Regions from separate parts of the Streptomyces sp. NPDC096012 genome, predicted to be linked through region 1. Evidence: riboswitches for the same ligand, from Rfam matches in the RefSeq annotation. Region 1 holds a riboswitch; the other holds the start of a gene.
The links. A riboswitch is a leader RNA that binds a small molecule or an ion and turns the genes downstream of it on or off. The one in region 1 is predicted to bind cyclic di-AMP.

Region 1 (7,087 bases):
GCCGTGACGACGACGGCGTCGTTCGTGTCGTCGGCCAGCGCGGCGGCGAGCGCCCGGTGGAAGTCCCCCGCCGTCGCCGCGGTCGTCAGGTCCAGCGGTCGCGAGGGACGCAGCCCCTCCGCGAGACAGCGGTCGTACGTCAGCACGCCCAGCGACTCCGAGTTGCCGACGATGGCCACGCGCGGCCCGGCGGGCAGCGGCTGCCGGGCGAGCAGCAGGCCGGCGTCGACCAGTTCGGTGATGGTGTCGACCCGGATCACCCCGGCCTGCCGGAGCAGCGCGGACACGGTCGCGTGCGGCAGCCGCGTCGCGCGCACGGCGTGGCCCTGCGGCGCGGCCCCCGTGCCCTGCACCACGACCAGCGGCTTGGCCGCCGCCGTCCGCCGGGCGAGCCGGGTGAACTTGCGCGGGTTGCCGATGGACTCCAGGTACATGAGGACGACGTCGGTCTCGGGGTCGTCGTACCAGTACTGCAGGACGTCGTTGCCGGAGACGTCGGCGCGGTTGCCGGCGGAGACGAAGGTGGAGACGCCCGTGACCCCGGTGACTCCTCCGCCGCGCCGGTGCAGCCGGGACAGCAGCGCGATGCCGATGGCACCGGACTGGGCGAACAGCCCGATGCGCCCGGGGCGGGGCATCTCCGGGGCGAGGGAGGCGTTGAGCCGGACGTCCGGGGCGGTGTTGATGACCCCGAAGGCGTTCGGGCCGATGAGCCGCATGCCGTACGCGCGCGCGGCCCGGACCAGGGCCCGCTGCCGCTCCCGCCCCTCGGCGCCGCTCTCGGCGTACCCGGCGGAGAGCACGACGAGTCCCTGGACGCCGTGCTCGCCGCACTCGGCGACCACCGCGGGCACGTGCTCGGCGGGTACGGCCACGACGGCGAGGTCCACATGTCCGTCGATCTCCCGCACCGAGCGGTACGCCGGCACCCCGTCGACCTCCTCGAGGTCCTCGGGGAAGGCCCTGTTCACGGCGTGCAGGGCGCCCGCGTAACCGGCCGCCCTGATGTTGCCGAGGATGCTGCGGCCCACCCCGCCGGGGGCGCGGCCGACGCCTACGACCGCCACGGAGCCGGGCACGAGGAGGCGCCGCACCGAGCGGCCCTCGGCGCGCTGCTCGCGCGCACGCTGCACGGCGAGGGAGCGGTCGGTCGGTTCGAGGCCGAACTCCAGGCGTACGACACCGTCCTCGAAGCTGCGTTTCTGGGTGTAACCGGCGTCCGTGAACACCTTGATCATCTTGGTGTTGGCGGGCAGCACCTCGGCGGCGAAGCGGCGTATCCCTCGCTCGCGCGCGACCGCCGCGATGTGCTCCAGCAGGGCGGAGGCGACCCCGCGGCCCTGGTGGCCGTCCTGCACCAGGAAGGCGACCTCGGCCTCGTCGGCGGGCGCGGAGGCGGGCATCCCGCCGGCACCGATGCGGTCGTAGCGTACGGTGGCGATGAACTCGCCGCCGACGGTGGCCGCGAGTCCCACCCGGTCCACGAAGTCGTGGTGCGTGAAGCGGTGGACGTCCTTGGCGGAGAGCCTGGGGTACGGCGCGAAGAAGCGGTAGTACTTCGACTCGTCCGAGACCTGCTCGTAGAAACTGACCAGGCGGTCGGCGTCATCGACGGTGATGGGCCGGATACGCGCGGTGCCACCGTCGCGCAGTACCACGTCCGCCTCCCAGTGGGCGGGGTACTCGTGCCGGTCCTGCCGGTCCGCCGGGGTCTGCATGGGCCCCAGAGTACGGCTCGCGTATGACAACGGCGCGAGGCAGTCTGTGGAGGACGACACCCCGGACCGAGGCCGCGGTCCGGCGTCGCACCGGAGGGGGCGAAGGCCCGCTCCGGGCATGCTTCACCGTATGGGAAACTGGTCTAGACAACCTGAAGACTGAAGGGCAGCAACACATGGCTGAGCGCCGCGTCAACGTCGGCTGGGCCGAGGGCCTCCACGCCCGTCCCGCCTCCATCTTCGTCCGAGCCGCCACGGCCGCAGGCGTCCCGGTGACGATCGCCAAGGTCGGGGGCAACCCCGTCAACGCGGCCTCCATGCTGGCCGTCCTGGGCCTGGGCGCCCAGGGTGGCGAGGAGATCGTCCTCGCGTCCGACGCCGAGGGCGCGGACGCCGCCCTCGACCGGCTGGCCAAGCTGGTCGCCGAGGGCCTGGAAGAGCTGCCCGAGACCGTCTGAGCGCGCCCCGCGCGCACGGGCCCGAGCCGCGTCGCCCCTCCGGGGGCGGCGCGGCTTCGCCGTCTGCGCTCGACGGTCCGGGCCACCGCCTGCCGATTCGCGCGCCGCCTGCACCCGACGGTCCGGGCGGCGCCTGCGCTCGACGGTTCGCCCGGCACGGTCAACGCCCGCGCTCCACAGCCCGCGCTCACGGTCCACGGTCAGCGGTCAGCGGTCAGCGGTCAGCGGTCAGCGGTCAGTCTGCTATTGCTTCATCGAGCGGCTTTCGCCTCCCGCGTGAATTACGGCACGCCGGAATGAGGTCGCCGGAAAAAGCGTCGCCACGGAATTGCTCTTCTTTGTATACGGCCTGCGTGTTAATGCCGCCGCCCCGGCACGTTTACGGCATGTTGCGAAGTCCTCACACGCTCCGCGCCGCCGGAGAACCGAAGCCGGTGTGCGGCCGCCGAGCGCTCGGCGTGCAGCGCCGTGACCGCCCGCGCGCGTTCACCGTCGCCGCGCGCCACCGCGTCCACGATCGCGCCGTGCTCCGCCCAGGCCTCCTGGGGGCTCGGCAGCGCCTCCACCGCGTACATCCAGGCGATCTTGTGGCGCAGCTGGGTGAGCGTCGAGGTCAGCGAGGGGCTGCCGGAGGCCTGCGCGAGCGTCTCGTGGAACCAGCCGCCCAGCGAGCGCAGATCCTCGCTGCCACCACTCCTGGCCCGCTCCTGGCCGAGCCTGACCAGGCCTCGCAGCACCTTGAGGTGGGCCTCCGTCCGCCGCTGCGCGGCCCGGCCGGCGCCGAGCGGCTCCAGGAGCACGCGCATCTCCAGCAGGTCGGCGGCCTCCTCCTCGGTGGGCTCGGCCACGCACGCGCCCGCGTGCCGGCGGGTCACCACGAACCCCTCCGCCTCCAGGGTGCGCAGGGCCTCACGGACGGGGACGCGCGAGACGCCGTAGCGGCGGGCCAGGACTTCCTCGGTGAGGCGGCCGCCGCGCTCGTGGACACCGGCGACGATGTCGTCCCTGATCGCCGTGCACACCGAGTGCGCCGGAATACGCATGCCCGACCTCCGCCTTAATTCCCGTGAAACGTCGACGATGGACGCGTGTTCCGCGACTCTATTCCAATACGCGGGAATTTCCGACGGCGGGCCGGAATTCATGGATATTTTTTGGCCCTGGGGGGGACCAGCAGGACCCTGCGGAGAACGGCGGGACCCCGCGGAGAACGGCGAAAGCCCCGGCTCGGTGAGCCGGGGCTTCGGGTGCCGTGCGAGGCTTCGGATCCCGTGCGGCGGGCGCGTCGGACGCCACGCCGAGGCCGTGCCCGCGGAGGGGTCGGACGTCGCCGCCGTGCTCGCCGAGGCGTCAGACGTTCACGCCGTGCTTGCGGAGGTAGGCGACGGGGTCGATGTCGGAGCCGTAGTCGGGGCTCGTGCGGGCCTCGAAGTGGAGGTGCGGGCCGGTGGTGTTGCCGGTCGCGCCGGACAGGCCGATCTGCTGGCCCGGTACGACCTTCTGGCCCACGGTGACCCCGATGGACGACAGGTGACCGTACTGGGTGTACGTGCCGTCGGCCATCCGGATCACGATCTGGTTGCCGTACGCGCCGCCCCAGCCGACGGTTTCGACGGTGCCGGAGCCGACCGCGTGGACGGTGGTGCCGCTGGCCGCGTGGAAGTCGATGCCGGTGTGCGAGCCGGAGGACCACAACGAACTGCTGGCCTGGTAGCCCGTGGAGACGTAGGAGTGCGCGATCGGGGCGACGAAGGCGTTCAGCCGCTTGCGCTCGGCCTCGCGGGCCGCGCGTTCCTTGGCCACGCGCTCCAGCTTCACCCGCTCGGCGGCCGCCTTGGCCGCGGCCTGCTCGGCCGCCTTCTGCTCGGCGGCCTGCCGCTGGGCGTCCGCCTGCGCGTCGATCCGCTCGGCCACGCCGTCGCTCACCGTGAGGACGGGCGTGAGGCCGGTCTGCTCCACGGAGTTCTCGGCGGCGAGTGCCGGGGAGGCGGCGAGGGTGCCGATGACACCGGTGGTGGTGAGGGCCGCGATACCGGCCGCCTGAGCGGTGGTGCGCTTGACCCGGCCGGGCTTGCGATGCTTCCCGGTGGCGCACATGAACGCCATGAAGTGGCTGGTCCTTTCCTTCCCTCTCGCCTACCGGGTTAGCTGACGGGTTCGGAGCAGGAAGGTCTCCTACGGGCCCCCTCGCTCTCGCGCGGGCGTCCGATTCACCCCAGGGACGTGGGTCCCCGGCTCCCCTGGCTCGCGCCGTACGGGGACTCGGCGATGACTGTCCGGTGCCGCGGGTGCGGCGCACTGCCTGACGAACAGCCCGCATGACCGTACGGATGCCTGCTTTCAATCCTCAAACGGATCCGGGCTTTTGTAGCGCATCCCACAGGGCAGACAGGAAACCTCCGCCCCAATCGGGCATCCGGGGAAGGGAGTGGAACGGCGTGGGGCCCTGACGGCCTGTAGGCCGTCAGGGCCCCACGCGCGCGTGCCGCTGCTCGGCGCGACGGCTACTCGGCGGCGACGACGGTGACTTCGCCGATGCCCAGTGCCTCGACCGGAGCCTTGATCTGGGAGGCGTCACCGACGAGGACGGTCACCAGCCGGTCCACCGGGAAGGCGTTGACGGCGGCCGCGGTGGCCTCCACCGTGCCCGTCGCGGCCAGCCGCTGGTACATCGTCGCCTGGAAGTCGTCGGGCAGGTGCTGCTCGACCTGGTCGGCCAGGGTGCTCGCCACCGCGGCCGCGGTCTCGTACTTCAGCGGTGCCACCCCGACCAGGTTCTGTACGGCGACGTCCCGCTCGGCGTCGGTCAGACCCTCCGCCGCGAGGGTGCGCAGCACCTTCCACAGGTCGTCCAGCGCAGGACCGGTGTTGGGGGTGTCCACCGAGCCGCTGATGGCGAGCATCGAGGCGCCCGTGCCGTCCGGGGCCGACCTCATGACCTGGCCGAAGGCGCGCACGCCGTAGGTGTAGCCCTTCTCCTCGCGCAGGACGCGGTCCAGGCGGGAGGTGAGGGTGCCGCCGAGGCAGTAGGTGCCGAGCACCTGGGCCGGCCAGACGCGGTCGTGCCGGTCCGGGCCGATCCGGCCGATGAGCAGCTGCGTCTGCACGGCGCCGGGCCGGTCCACGATGATCACGCGGCCGGTGTCGTCGGCCGTCACCGGCGGCACCGGCCGCGGCTCGCCGGGGGTACCGGTCCACGCGCCCAGGGTGCCCCCGAGCAGCTCGTCCAGGTCGATCCCGGTGAGATCGCCGACGACGACCGCGGTGGCCGTCGCGGGGCGGACGTGCCGGTCGTAGAAGGCGCGCACGGAGGCCGCGTCGATCTTCTCGACCGTCTCCTCGGTGCCCTGGCGCGGGCGGGACATGCGCGAGGTCGCCGGGAACAGCTCCTTGGAGAGCTCCTTGGCGGCCCGGCGGGCGGGGCTGGCCAGCTCGTGCGGGATCTCGTCCAGGCGGTTGCGGACCAGCCGCTCGACCTCGCTCTCGGCGAACGCCGGGGCGCGCAGGGCGTCGGCGAGCAGGCCGAGACCCTTGGCCAGGCGGGAGGCCGGGACCTCCAGGCTGAGCCGGACACCGGGGTGGTCGGCGTGCGCGTCCAGCGTGGCGCCGGCGCGCTCCAGCTCGGCGGCGAAGTCCTCGGCGGAGTGCTGGTCGGTGCCCTCGGAGAAGGCCCGCGCCATGATCGTGGCGACGCCGTCGAGGCCGACCGGCTCGGCGTCCAGGGGCGCGTCGAGCAGCACCTCGACGGCGACGACCTGCTGCCCGGGGCGGTGGCAGCGCAGCACCGTCAGGCCGTTGCCCAGCGTGCCGCGCTCGGGCGCCGGGAACGCCCACGGCTTGGCCTCGCCGGCCTGCGGCTGGGGGTGGAACTCCATGGTGGCGAGCTCGGTCACTTGGCCGTCTCCTCGTTCTCGTTGCCGGCCTCTACGGTCGCTTCCCGCTCCGGGTCCTCCGGGATCCCGGTGTCCTCGACGGCTTCCGGGGACTTCGGCTCGTAGACGAGGACCGCGCGGTTGTCGGGGCGCAGGCGGGCCTGGGCGACCGCGCGGACCTCCTCGGGGGTCACCTCGAGGACGCGCTTGACGGCGGTCAGCGCGAGCTGCGGGTCCCCGAACAGGACGGCGTACCTGCACAGTTCGTCCGCGCGGCCGGCGACCGTGCCGAGCCGGTCCAGCCACTCGCGCTCCAACTGCGCCTGGGCCCGCTCCATCTCCTCGGGCGTGGGGCCCTCCTCGGCGAACCGGGCCAGCTCCTCGTCGATGGCGGCCTCGATGACCGGCACCTCCACGTCGCCGGAGGTCTTCACGTCCAGCCAGCCCATCGAGGGCGCGCCGGCCAGGCGCAGCAGCCCGAAGCCGGCCGCGACGGCCGTACGGTCGCGGCGCACCAGGCGGTTGTACAGGCGGGAGGACTCGCCGCCGCCGAGGACGGTCAGGGCGAGGTCGGCGGCGTCCGCCTCGCGCGTGCCGTCGTGCGGGAGCCGGTAGGCGGCCATCAGGGCGCGCGCCGGGACCTCCTCGACGACGACCTCGCGCAGCTGCTCGCCGATGACCTCCGGCAGGGAACCGTCGCGCGGGGCGGGCTTGCCGTCGTGGGACTCGATGGAGCCGAAGTACTTCTCGACCCAGGCGAGGGTCTGCTCCGGGTCGATGTCGCCGACCACGGACAGCACCGCGTTGTTCGGCGCGTAGTAGGTGCGGAAGAACGCGCGGGCGTCCTCCAGGGTGGCCGCGTCCAGGTCCGCCATCGAGCCGATCGGCGTGTGGTGGTAGGGGTGGCCCTCCGGGTACGACAGGGCGGTCAGCTTCTCGAAGGCGGTGCCGTAGGGAACGTTGTCGTAGCGCTGGCGGCGCTCGTTCTTGACGACGTCCCGCTGGTTCTCCATGGACTCGTCGTCCAGGGCGGCGAGCA
Region 2 (7,087 bases), on a different contig from region 1:
GCTGTCCGCCGCGGTAGCGCTTGGTGAGGCCGCGCGTGGCGATGACGCTCGCCCGCTGCTGACCGAGGTCACGCTCGGGCGTGTCCCCCGCATCGCGCTCCTCCCCCTGCGCGGCGGACGCTGCGTCCATCGGCTCCCTCTCGATCGTCGTGCCCGGAAAGGGTTACTTCCCCGCGTCCGCCGCCTTCACCAGGGCGTCCTTGGTCACGGCGCCGGCGTAGACCTTGCCGTCGTCGGTGATCAGGGCGTTGACCAGGCGGGTGGAGAAGACCGTGCCCTTGCCGAACTTGCCGGAGACCTTGTCGCCGAGGGAGTCGAGGAAGCCGCCGAGGTTCCCGCTCTGGGAACCGGACGGCATACCGCCCTTGGCACCGGTGTCGAAGGTGACGACGGACGTCCAGCCCTTGCCGAGGACCTTGGCGCCGTTCATGCCCCCGGCGAAGCCCCCGCCCGGCTTCCGGTCGTGCTCCCGGGCCTTGGGTCCCTGCTCCGCCTCGGTGACCTTCGCGCCCTTGGGCGGCGTGAAGTCGAAGGTGGAGGCGGCCGGCCTGGCGAAGGAGACCTGGGTGAAGCCGGCGTCGACGACGGCGTCGCCGCCGCTCCTCGGGGTCAGCGTGAACTTCAGCGGCAGGCCCGTCTTCGCGTCCACGGCGATGCTGATCGCGCCGACCGTGGTGCCGGACTGCTTGGGCTTGATCAGCAGCCGGTAGGCGTCGCGGCCGGCGACGTGCGCGGTGCCGTCGACGGTGACGGAGGTGGTGTCGTCCACCGACTTCAGCGCCTTTTCGGCGAAGTCCTTGGGCGTGGCCGGCGGCTCCGCCCGGTGGTCCCGCCGGTCCGGGCCGGCCTCGGTGGAGTGGTAGACCTCGTTGCTCTTGCTGTCGTAGCCCCAGACGTCCTTGCCGTGGTGGATGAGGCTGTACTCGGCGCCCTGCTCCAGCAGAGAGACCTTCTGCCGGTCCGGGCCGTCGGCCGCCACGCGCAGGGTGTGCGTGCCGGTGACCAGCTCCGGGAGCTTGGACTGCGGATCGGCGGAGGAACCGTCGCCGGAACCGTGGGACGAGCCGGGCGCGATGCTGTTCTGCAGACCGCCGAGGTCGGGCAGACCCAGGTCGGTGCTGATCCGCACGGTGCCGGACAGCTGCTGCACGTCCGACTTGGCGATCTTCTCTATGAGCTGCTGGGCGGTGATCCGGGGCAGATCCGGGTCTCCCGAGTTGGCGAGCGCCGGGACCAGCCCGATCGTGGCCGCAGTCACCCCCACCACCGCGACCGGGACGACGTACCGGACCGCCTTGCGCCGGCCGGATCGCGTGTCCTCGCCCTGCGCGGCGGCCGGTGCGTCTTCGGATTCGTACGGTGCCATGTGTGCCTTACCTCCGTCGTCGGCGGCGGCTGTCCTCACGCTGGTCCACCCTGAGCCGCCATTCTCACCCGAATCGGTGAGGAGTGGTGATTTCCCTGGTGTCCATCTGACCAAATCGGCCGTGAGGAAGCGTCAGACCTCGGAGCCAACTCCGTGTACGACTCCGGTATGACATGCGGGGGCGGCAGCGGCCCGGACCCGTAGGGGTCTCGCACCGCGGGCATACGTCAGCCGTACCACCGTCACGTGGGAACCGCATCCGGAAGCATTGCCTGGGAGCACCGCTTGGGTGGGTCCGTTCCGCGGGTGCGTGCTGCTCGTGCGGGCGTTTCCCGGTGCCTGCCACGCGTGCGTGACGTGTGCGTCGGCGGTGGCTGCCACGCGTGCGGGCTGCGCGTGCGGTGGTGGCTGCCACACGTGCGTGACATGTGCGTCGGCGGTGGCTGCCACGCGTGCGGGCTGCGTGCGCGTGCCGCGGGTGCGGGCGTGCGGGCTGCGTGCGCGTGCCGCGCGTGCGGGCGTGGGGCTCCCGCCACGCGTGCGTGCCGTGTGTGCCCGCCCTGCCGGAGACGTCCCCCGCGCGTGTTTTCTTGCGGGGGAGGCCGGTGGGGCGGCTAGCCGGCTCGGTGCACCACCGCGTCGCACAGTTCGAGCAGGGCCGCCTTGGCGTCGCACTCCCTCAGCGGTGCCAGCGCGGCCCGTGCCTCCTCCGCGTACCGGACGGTGTCCCGGCGGGCCTGCTCCAGCGCGGGGTGCGCGCGCAGTGCGGCCAGCGCCTCGGCGTGCCGGGCGTCGTCGCTGAGGTCGGAGTCCAGCAGGTCGCACAGCGCGACGTCCTCGGGCAGCCCCGTCCGGCCGGCCCGCTCGCGCAGTCGCAGCACGGGCAGGGTCGGGATGCCCTCGCGCAGGTCGGTGCCGGGCGTCTTGCCGGACTCGTGGGAGTCGGATGCGATGTCCAGGACGTCGTCCGCGAGCTGGAAGGCGACCCCGAGCCGCTCGCCGTACTGGGTGAGCACGTCGACGACCGTGTCGTCGGCGCCGGACATCATCGCACCGAACCGGCACGCGACCGCCACCAGGGAACCCGTCTTGCCGCTGAGGACGTCCAGGTAGTGCTCGACCGGGTCACGGCCGTCCGCGGGGCCGGCTGTCTCCAGGATCTGGCCCGTGACCAGCCGTTCGAACGCCAGGGCCTGCACCCGGACCGCCTCGGGGCCGAGGTCGGCGAGGATCTGGGAGGCGCGGGCGAAGAGGAAGTCGCCGGTGAGGACCGCGACGGAGTTGCCCCAGCGCGTGTTGGCGCTGTCCACGCCGCGTCGCACGGCCGCCTCGTCCATGACGTCGTCGTGGTACAGGGTGGCGAGGTGGGTCAGCTCGACCACGACGGCGGACGGCACGACACCGGGTGCGTAAGGGTCGCCGAACTGCGCCGCCAGCATCACCAGCAGGGGCCGGAACCGCTTCCCGCCGGCCCGCACGAGGTGCTGGGCGGCCTCCGTGATGAACGGAACCTCGCTCTTGGTGGCCTCGAGCAAGCCTTCCTCGACAGCCGCCAATCCGACCTGGACATCGGCTTCCAGAGCCTGGTCCCGCACGCTCAGCCCGAACGGCCCGACGACGGTCACGAGGGGTCTCCTGTCTGCTGGTGTCTGCTGGCGGTTACACGGTTTGTCGATAGGTCGTTGCCATCACTCAAGTCAGCGTATCCGGTCCTCTTTCGATCACCGATAGCGCCCACCGGTCCAGCCCGGGCGGTATCGGATCATGCCCCCTATGGTGTTGATCGGTCGGTAAGAACGGACATCTATCGACTTAACAGCAGTACGTGCGGTTTGTCGCGGATCGGAGGGTGAGCGGAGTAACGCCGCACCCTCGTCGGGGCACCCGTCTGCCCGGGCCGTCGCACCTCCGACCGCGGCCCGAATCCGCCCGAATCGGTCCGGATCAGGGCGGCGGCCGACCCTCCGCCACACTCCCTCCCCCTCACCGCCGCCACCTCTCCACGGCCTGCGGCAACCCTGCGAAACGACGTGCGGCGCACTCCGAATTCCGCAGTAATCAGACTTAAGAATCAAATCCCCTTAATCTGCAATGTCGGATTTACTGCGTTTTGCTATTTCGTGAATTGGGTCACGTCGAGCAACCTCCGGCCCCACCCGCTCCGCCCGTCGGGTCGCCGCTTCTGCCCTGCGTCATCGGCGAGTTGAGAAGTTGGCAACCGCAAAGGATCAAGTACCCCATACGGCACAGATCAAGGTCAAACAGTGCGTTGTGTGAATCAGGCACTTGTTCCCGACATGTGCTCTCGCATACGTTCCGGGCCGTCGGGCGGAACGCCGAATCCTGCCGCCGCCCGCATAACCCATCGACGAACTCATTCGCAGGGCAGGAGCGGGGGAACCAGGTAAGCCGCCGGACCGGACGACACACGTCGCACCGGAACGGCTAGGGGTGAAGTCGCGCTCTTCGGAGTGCGGCCGGGCACCTCCCCGCCCGAACCCGACAGCTCACCTCGCAGGCGCCGGAGAGGAACACCCCCATGCCTGCTGCCGCTCAGCCCCGCCGCGTTCGCACCAACCGCCTCGTCCGCAAGCTCGCGGTCGTCGGCACCGGTGCCGCCGTGCTCGCCCTTCCGATCATCGGCGCCACCGCCGCCTCCGCGGCCACCCCCACGGCCGCCACGGTGTCCACCACGCCGGCCGGGTACCCGAACAACCTCGACGGCTGGATCCGCGAGTCGCTCGCGATCATGGCCGAGAAGAAGATCCCGGGCACCTACAACGGCATCTACCGCAACATCATGCGGGAGTCCTCGGGCAACCCCTCGGCCATCAACCTCTGGGACTCCAACGCGGCCAAGGGCATCCCGTCCAAGGGCCTGCTCCAGGTCATCGACCCGACGTTCAACGCGTACCACGTGGCCGGAACGTCGTTCAACGTCTACGACCCGGTCGCGAACATCACCGCCGCCTGCAACTACGCGGCCGCGCGGTACGGGTCGATCGACAACGTGTTCGGCGCGTACTGACCTGCCCGTACCGGTGCCCGTCGCACGGCGGACCGGTGCGCTCCGGCACCTGACGGACCGGCGCGCACCGGTGACCGCCGAACGGCGGGCACCGGTGACCGGCCGACGGGCTCGCATCGGTGACCGGCCGAACAGCGAGCTACTGAAGTGCCGGTCAGTCGGTCGGGAAGATTCTTTCGAGGACGACGGCGATGCCGTCGTCCTCGTTCGACGAGGTGACCTCGTCGGCCACCGCCTTGAGTTCGGGGTGGGCGTTGGCCATGGCCACCCCGCGTCCGGCCCAGTGGAACATCGGGATGTCGTTGGGCATGTCCCCGAAGGCCACGGCCCGTTCGGCGCCGATCCGGAGGCGCTCGGCGGCCAGCGCGAGACCGGTCGCCTTGGTCACCCCGCGCGGCTGGAGCTCCACGGTCCCCGGCCCCGACATGGTGACGGTCGCCAGCGAGTCCACCGCCGCCCGCGCCACGGCCGCCAACTCGTCGTCCGACAGAGTGGCGTGGCGCAGCAGTACTTTGCTGATGGGCTCGCACCACAGGTCGTCGCGACGGTCGACCCGGACCGCCGGCAGCGTCGGGTGCGGCATCAGATACCCGGGTTCGATGAGCGTGAGCCCGTCCACGCCGTCCTGGTCGACGGCCGCGTACACCTGCCCCACCTCCGCCTCGATCTTGCCGAGCGCCGTCTCGGCCAGCTCCCGGTCCAGCCGGACCGACCACAGCAGACGGTCGGCGGCGATGTCGTAGATCTGAGCGCCCTGGCCGCACACCGCGAGCCCCGCGCAGCCCAGGTTCGCCAGCAGGGGCCGTACCCGCGGGGCCGGCCGGCCCGTCACCACCAGGTGCCGGGCACCCGCCCCCGCCGCCCGCGCGAGCGCGGCCAGAGACCGGTCGGAGACGGTGTCGTCGCCGCGCAGCAGCGTCCCGTCCAGGTCGGTGGCGATCAGTGCGTATGCGGGGGTGGCTGCCATGATCAGAGAATACGGACACCGCGCCCCGCCGACTCATCCGTCGTTCCACGCACTTACGTGCTGCTCAGCCCCAACTGGTGGCCAAGGTCCGCTCGGTGGCCCGGTGATCGCCGGGTTGTGGCCCGGTGGCCGCCGGGTGGCGGCAGGGGGCTTCCTCCGGGCCCGCCGGTGAGGGGGGCGGCGACGGTCGGCAAGGGTGCGGTGAACATCTCACCCGAGTCGAGCTCCGGCTCGAAGCCATCGCTTCTGTCCCGGTCGACGGAGACGACGCGCACCTGCTCCAGGCCGGGGACCGGCTTGTGCTGGAACCACTCGCCGTAGGCGATGAAGGTCTCCACCGGGATGATGTCCTCGTCCGCCACCAGGCGGCGGATGCCGGCCGCGTCGCAGTAGTCGGCGAGGGTGTGGCGGGGCTGCGGGCAGTCGAGGTTCCAGGCGGCGGGGGTCGACTTCAGGAGCATGCCCTCGGGCATGTGGTCGCGCCAGCTGACCATGGGGTCGCCGAAGACGCGGACGGCGATACCGAGCGCCCGCAGTGAGCGGCGGTGGACAGGCCGAAGGGCCCCGCCCCGATGACTGCAACCGGTCGGATCACGAAGTCCCTCCTCTGAGACACGATGCGCCACCTTCGCGGCCTCGCCTACTTCCTTCGTGGCTGTGCCGCCGGCCGTGGCGTCGGTCCGCCACGGCGGGCCTACTTCGTGGCTGTGCCGCTGCCGCGGCGGTTGGTCCGCCACAGCTGATAGAGGTGCTTCGCGCCGGGGCGCGCGAAGCGGGCGACCATCGTGAGGAACGGCAGCGGGTCGTCACCCGCGAGCCAGGCCAGCTCCGTCCCGCTCGCCTTCGCCGGCGCGTGCGGCGTCGTATAGCCGCCGCGGCGGTAGGCGAGGAGGGCGGGGAGGTCGATGTTCTCCACGATGTAGCGGTGGCCGGCGCGCTGTTCCCCCTCCGGAACGGGGCGGCCGGTCAGGTGCAGGTGCATCGCACGGACGACGTCCACTCCCGACTCGTTCTCGAAGAGCCGGAACTGGGCGCCCATGCGCGGGTTGAAGTCGAGGAGCTTGTACTGTCCGTCGCGCCGGTCGAAGCGCAGGTCGAGGTCGATGATGCCGCTGAAGCCGATCTGCTTGATGAAACGAGCGGCGAGGTCGGCGAGTTCCGGATTGTCGACGACGTACGCGTTCGCCGTCATGCCCGCGTGCGGCGGCCAGGAACGGACCTTGACGCCGGTGAACAGCGCGACGGGGTTGGAGTTCCGGTCGAAGCAGGCGTGCACGATCCAGTCCTCGGCCTCCTCGCGCGGCAGGTACTCCTGGAGGATCACGCCGGGTTCGTCGCCCCAGTCCCGAGCGAGCGCGAGCAGGCCCGCGCGCGTGGCGATCCTCGTGGTGCCGTTCACGGCGGGCCGGCTGCGCCGGACGAACGCCTCCCGGTTCTTGGCCACCACCGGGAACCGGGCGGTGCCCGCGAAGGAGACGATGTCGTCGTACGACCGCGGGAACGCCGCCGCGGGGCTGGCGATGCCGTGCTCGACACACAGTTCGTGCAGTCCCTGCTTGCTGGCGAGCCGGCGCGGCAGCGCGGGATCGACGCGCGGGAAGAGGAAGGTCCCGGCCAGCTCTTCCTGGTGCTCGGCGATCAGTACGGCGGCCTCCTCGTCCGTCGGGATCAGCACGGTCGGGCGACCGATCCGGTGGCCGATGCGCAACATGCCGTCGACCAGCCG

Region 2: it holds a riboswitch for cyclic di-AMP, as region 1 does, so the genes downstream of both, ABVB68_RS09215 (transglycosylase SLT domain-containing protein) here and ABVB68_RS21305 (M23 family metallopeptidase) in region 1, are expected to answer to the same signal.

What each region holds. Positions count from the first base shown of each region.
Region 1 is NZ_JBEOTD010000022.1:6,414-13,500, forward strand. It holds gene ABVB68_RS21290 (bifunctional acetate--CoA ligase family protein/GNAT family N-acetyltransferase) at 1-1,718, opposite strand, end outside; gene ABVB68_RS21295 (HPr family phosphocarrier protein) at 1,895-2,176, shown strand; gene ABVB68_RS21300 (GntR family transcriptional regulator) at 2,533-3,219, opposite strand; gene ABVB68_RS21305 (M23 family metallopeptidase) at 3,527-4,282, opposite strand; cyclic di-AMP (ydaO/yuaA leader) riboswitch at 4,295-4,454, opposite strand; gene ABVB68_RS21310 (M16 family metallopeptidase) at 4,681-6,069, opposite strand; gene ABVB68_RS21315 (M16 family metallopeptidase) at 6,066-7,087, opposite strand, start outside.
Region 2 is NZ_JBEOTD010000006.1:144,990-152,076, forward strand. It holds partial or broken gene ABVB68_RS09200 (ABC transporter ATP-binding protein) at 1-130, opposite strand, end outside; gene ABVB68_RS09205 (LolA family protein) at 164-1,366, opposite strand; gene ABVB68_RS09210 (polyprenyl synthetase family protein) at 1,981-2,991, opposite strand; cyclic di-AMP (ydaO/yuaA leader) riboswitch at 3,723-3,900, shown strand; gene ABVB68_RS09215 (transglycosylase SLT domain-containing protein) at 3,906-4,394, shown strand; gene ABVB68_RS09220 (HAD family hydrolase) at 4,549-5,361, opposite strand; partial or broken gene ABVB68_RS09225 (NAD(P)/FAD-dependent oxidoreductase) at 5,526-5,956, opposite strand; gene ABVB68_RS09230 (carboxylate--amine ligase) at 6,056-7,087, opposite strand, start outside.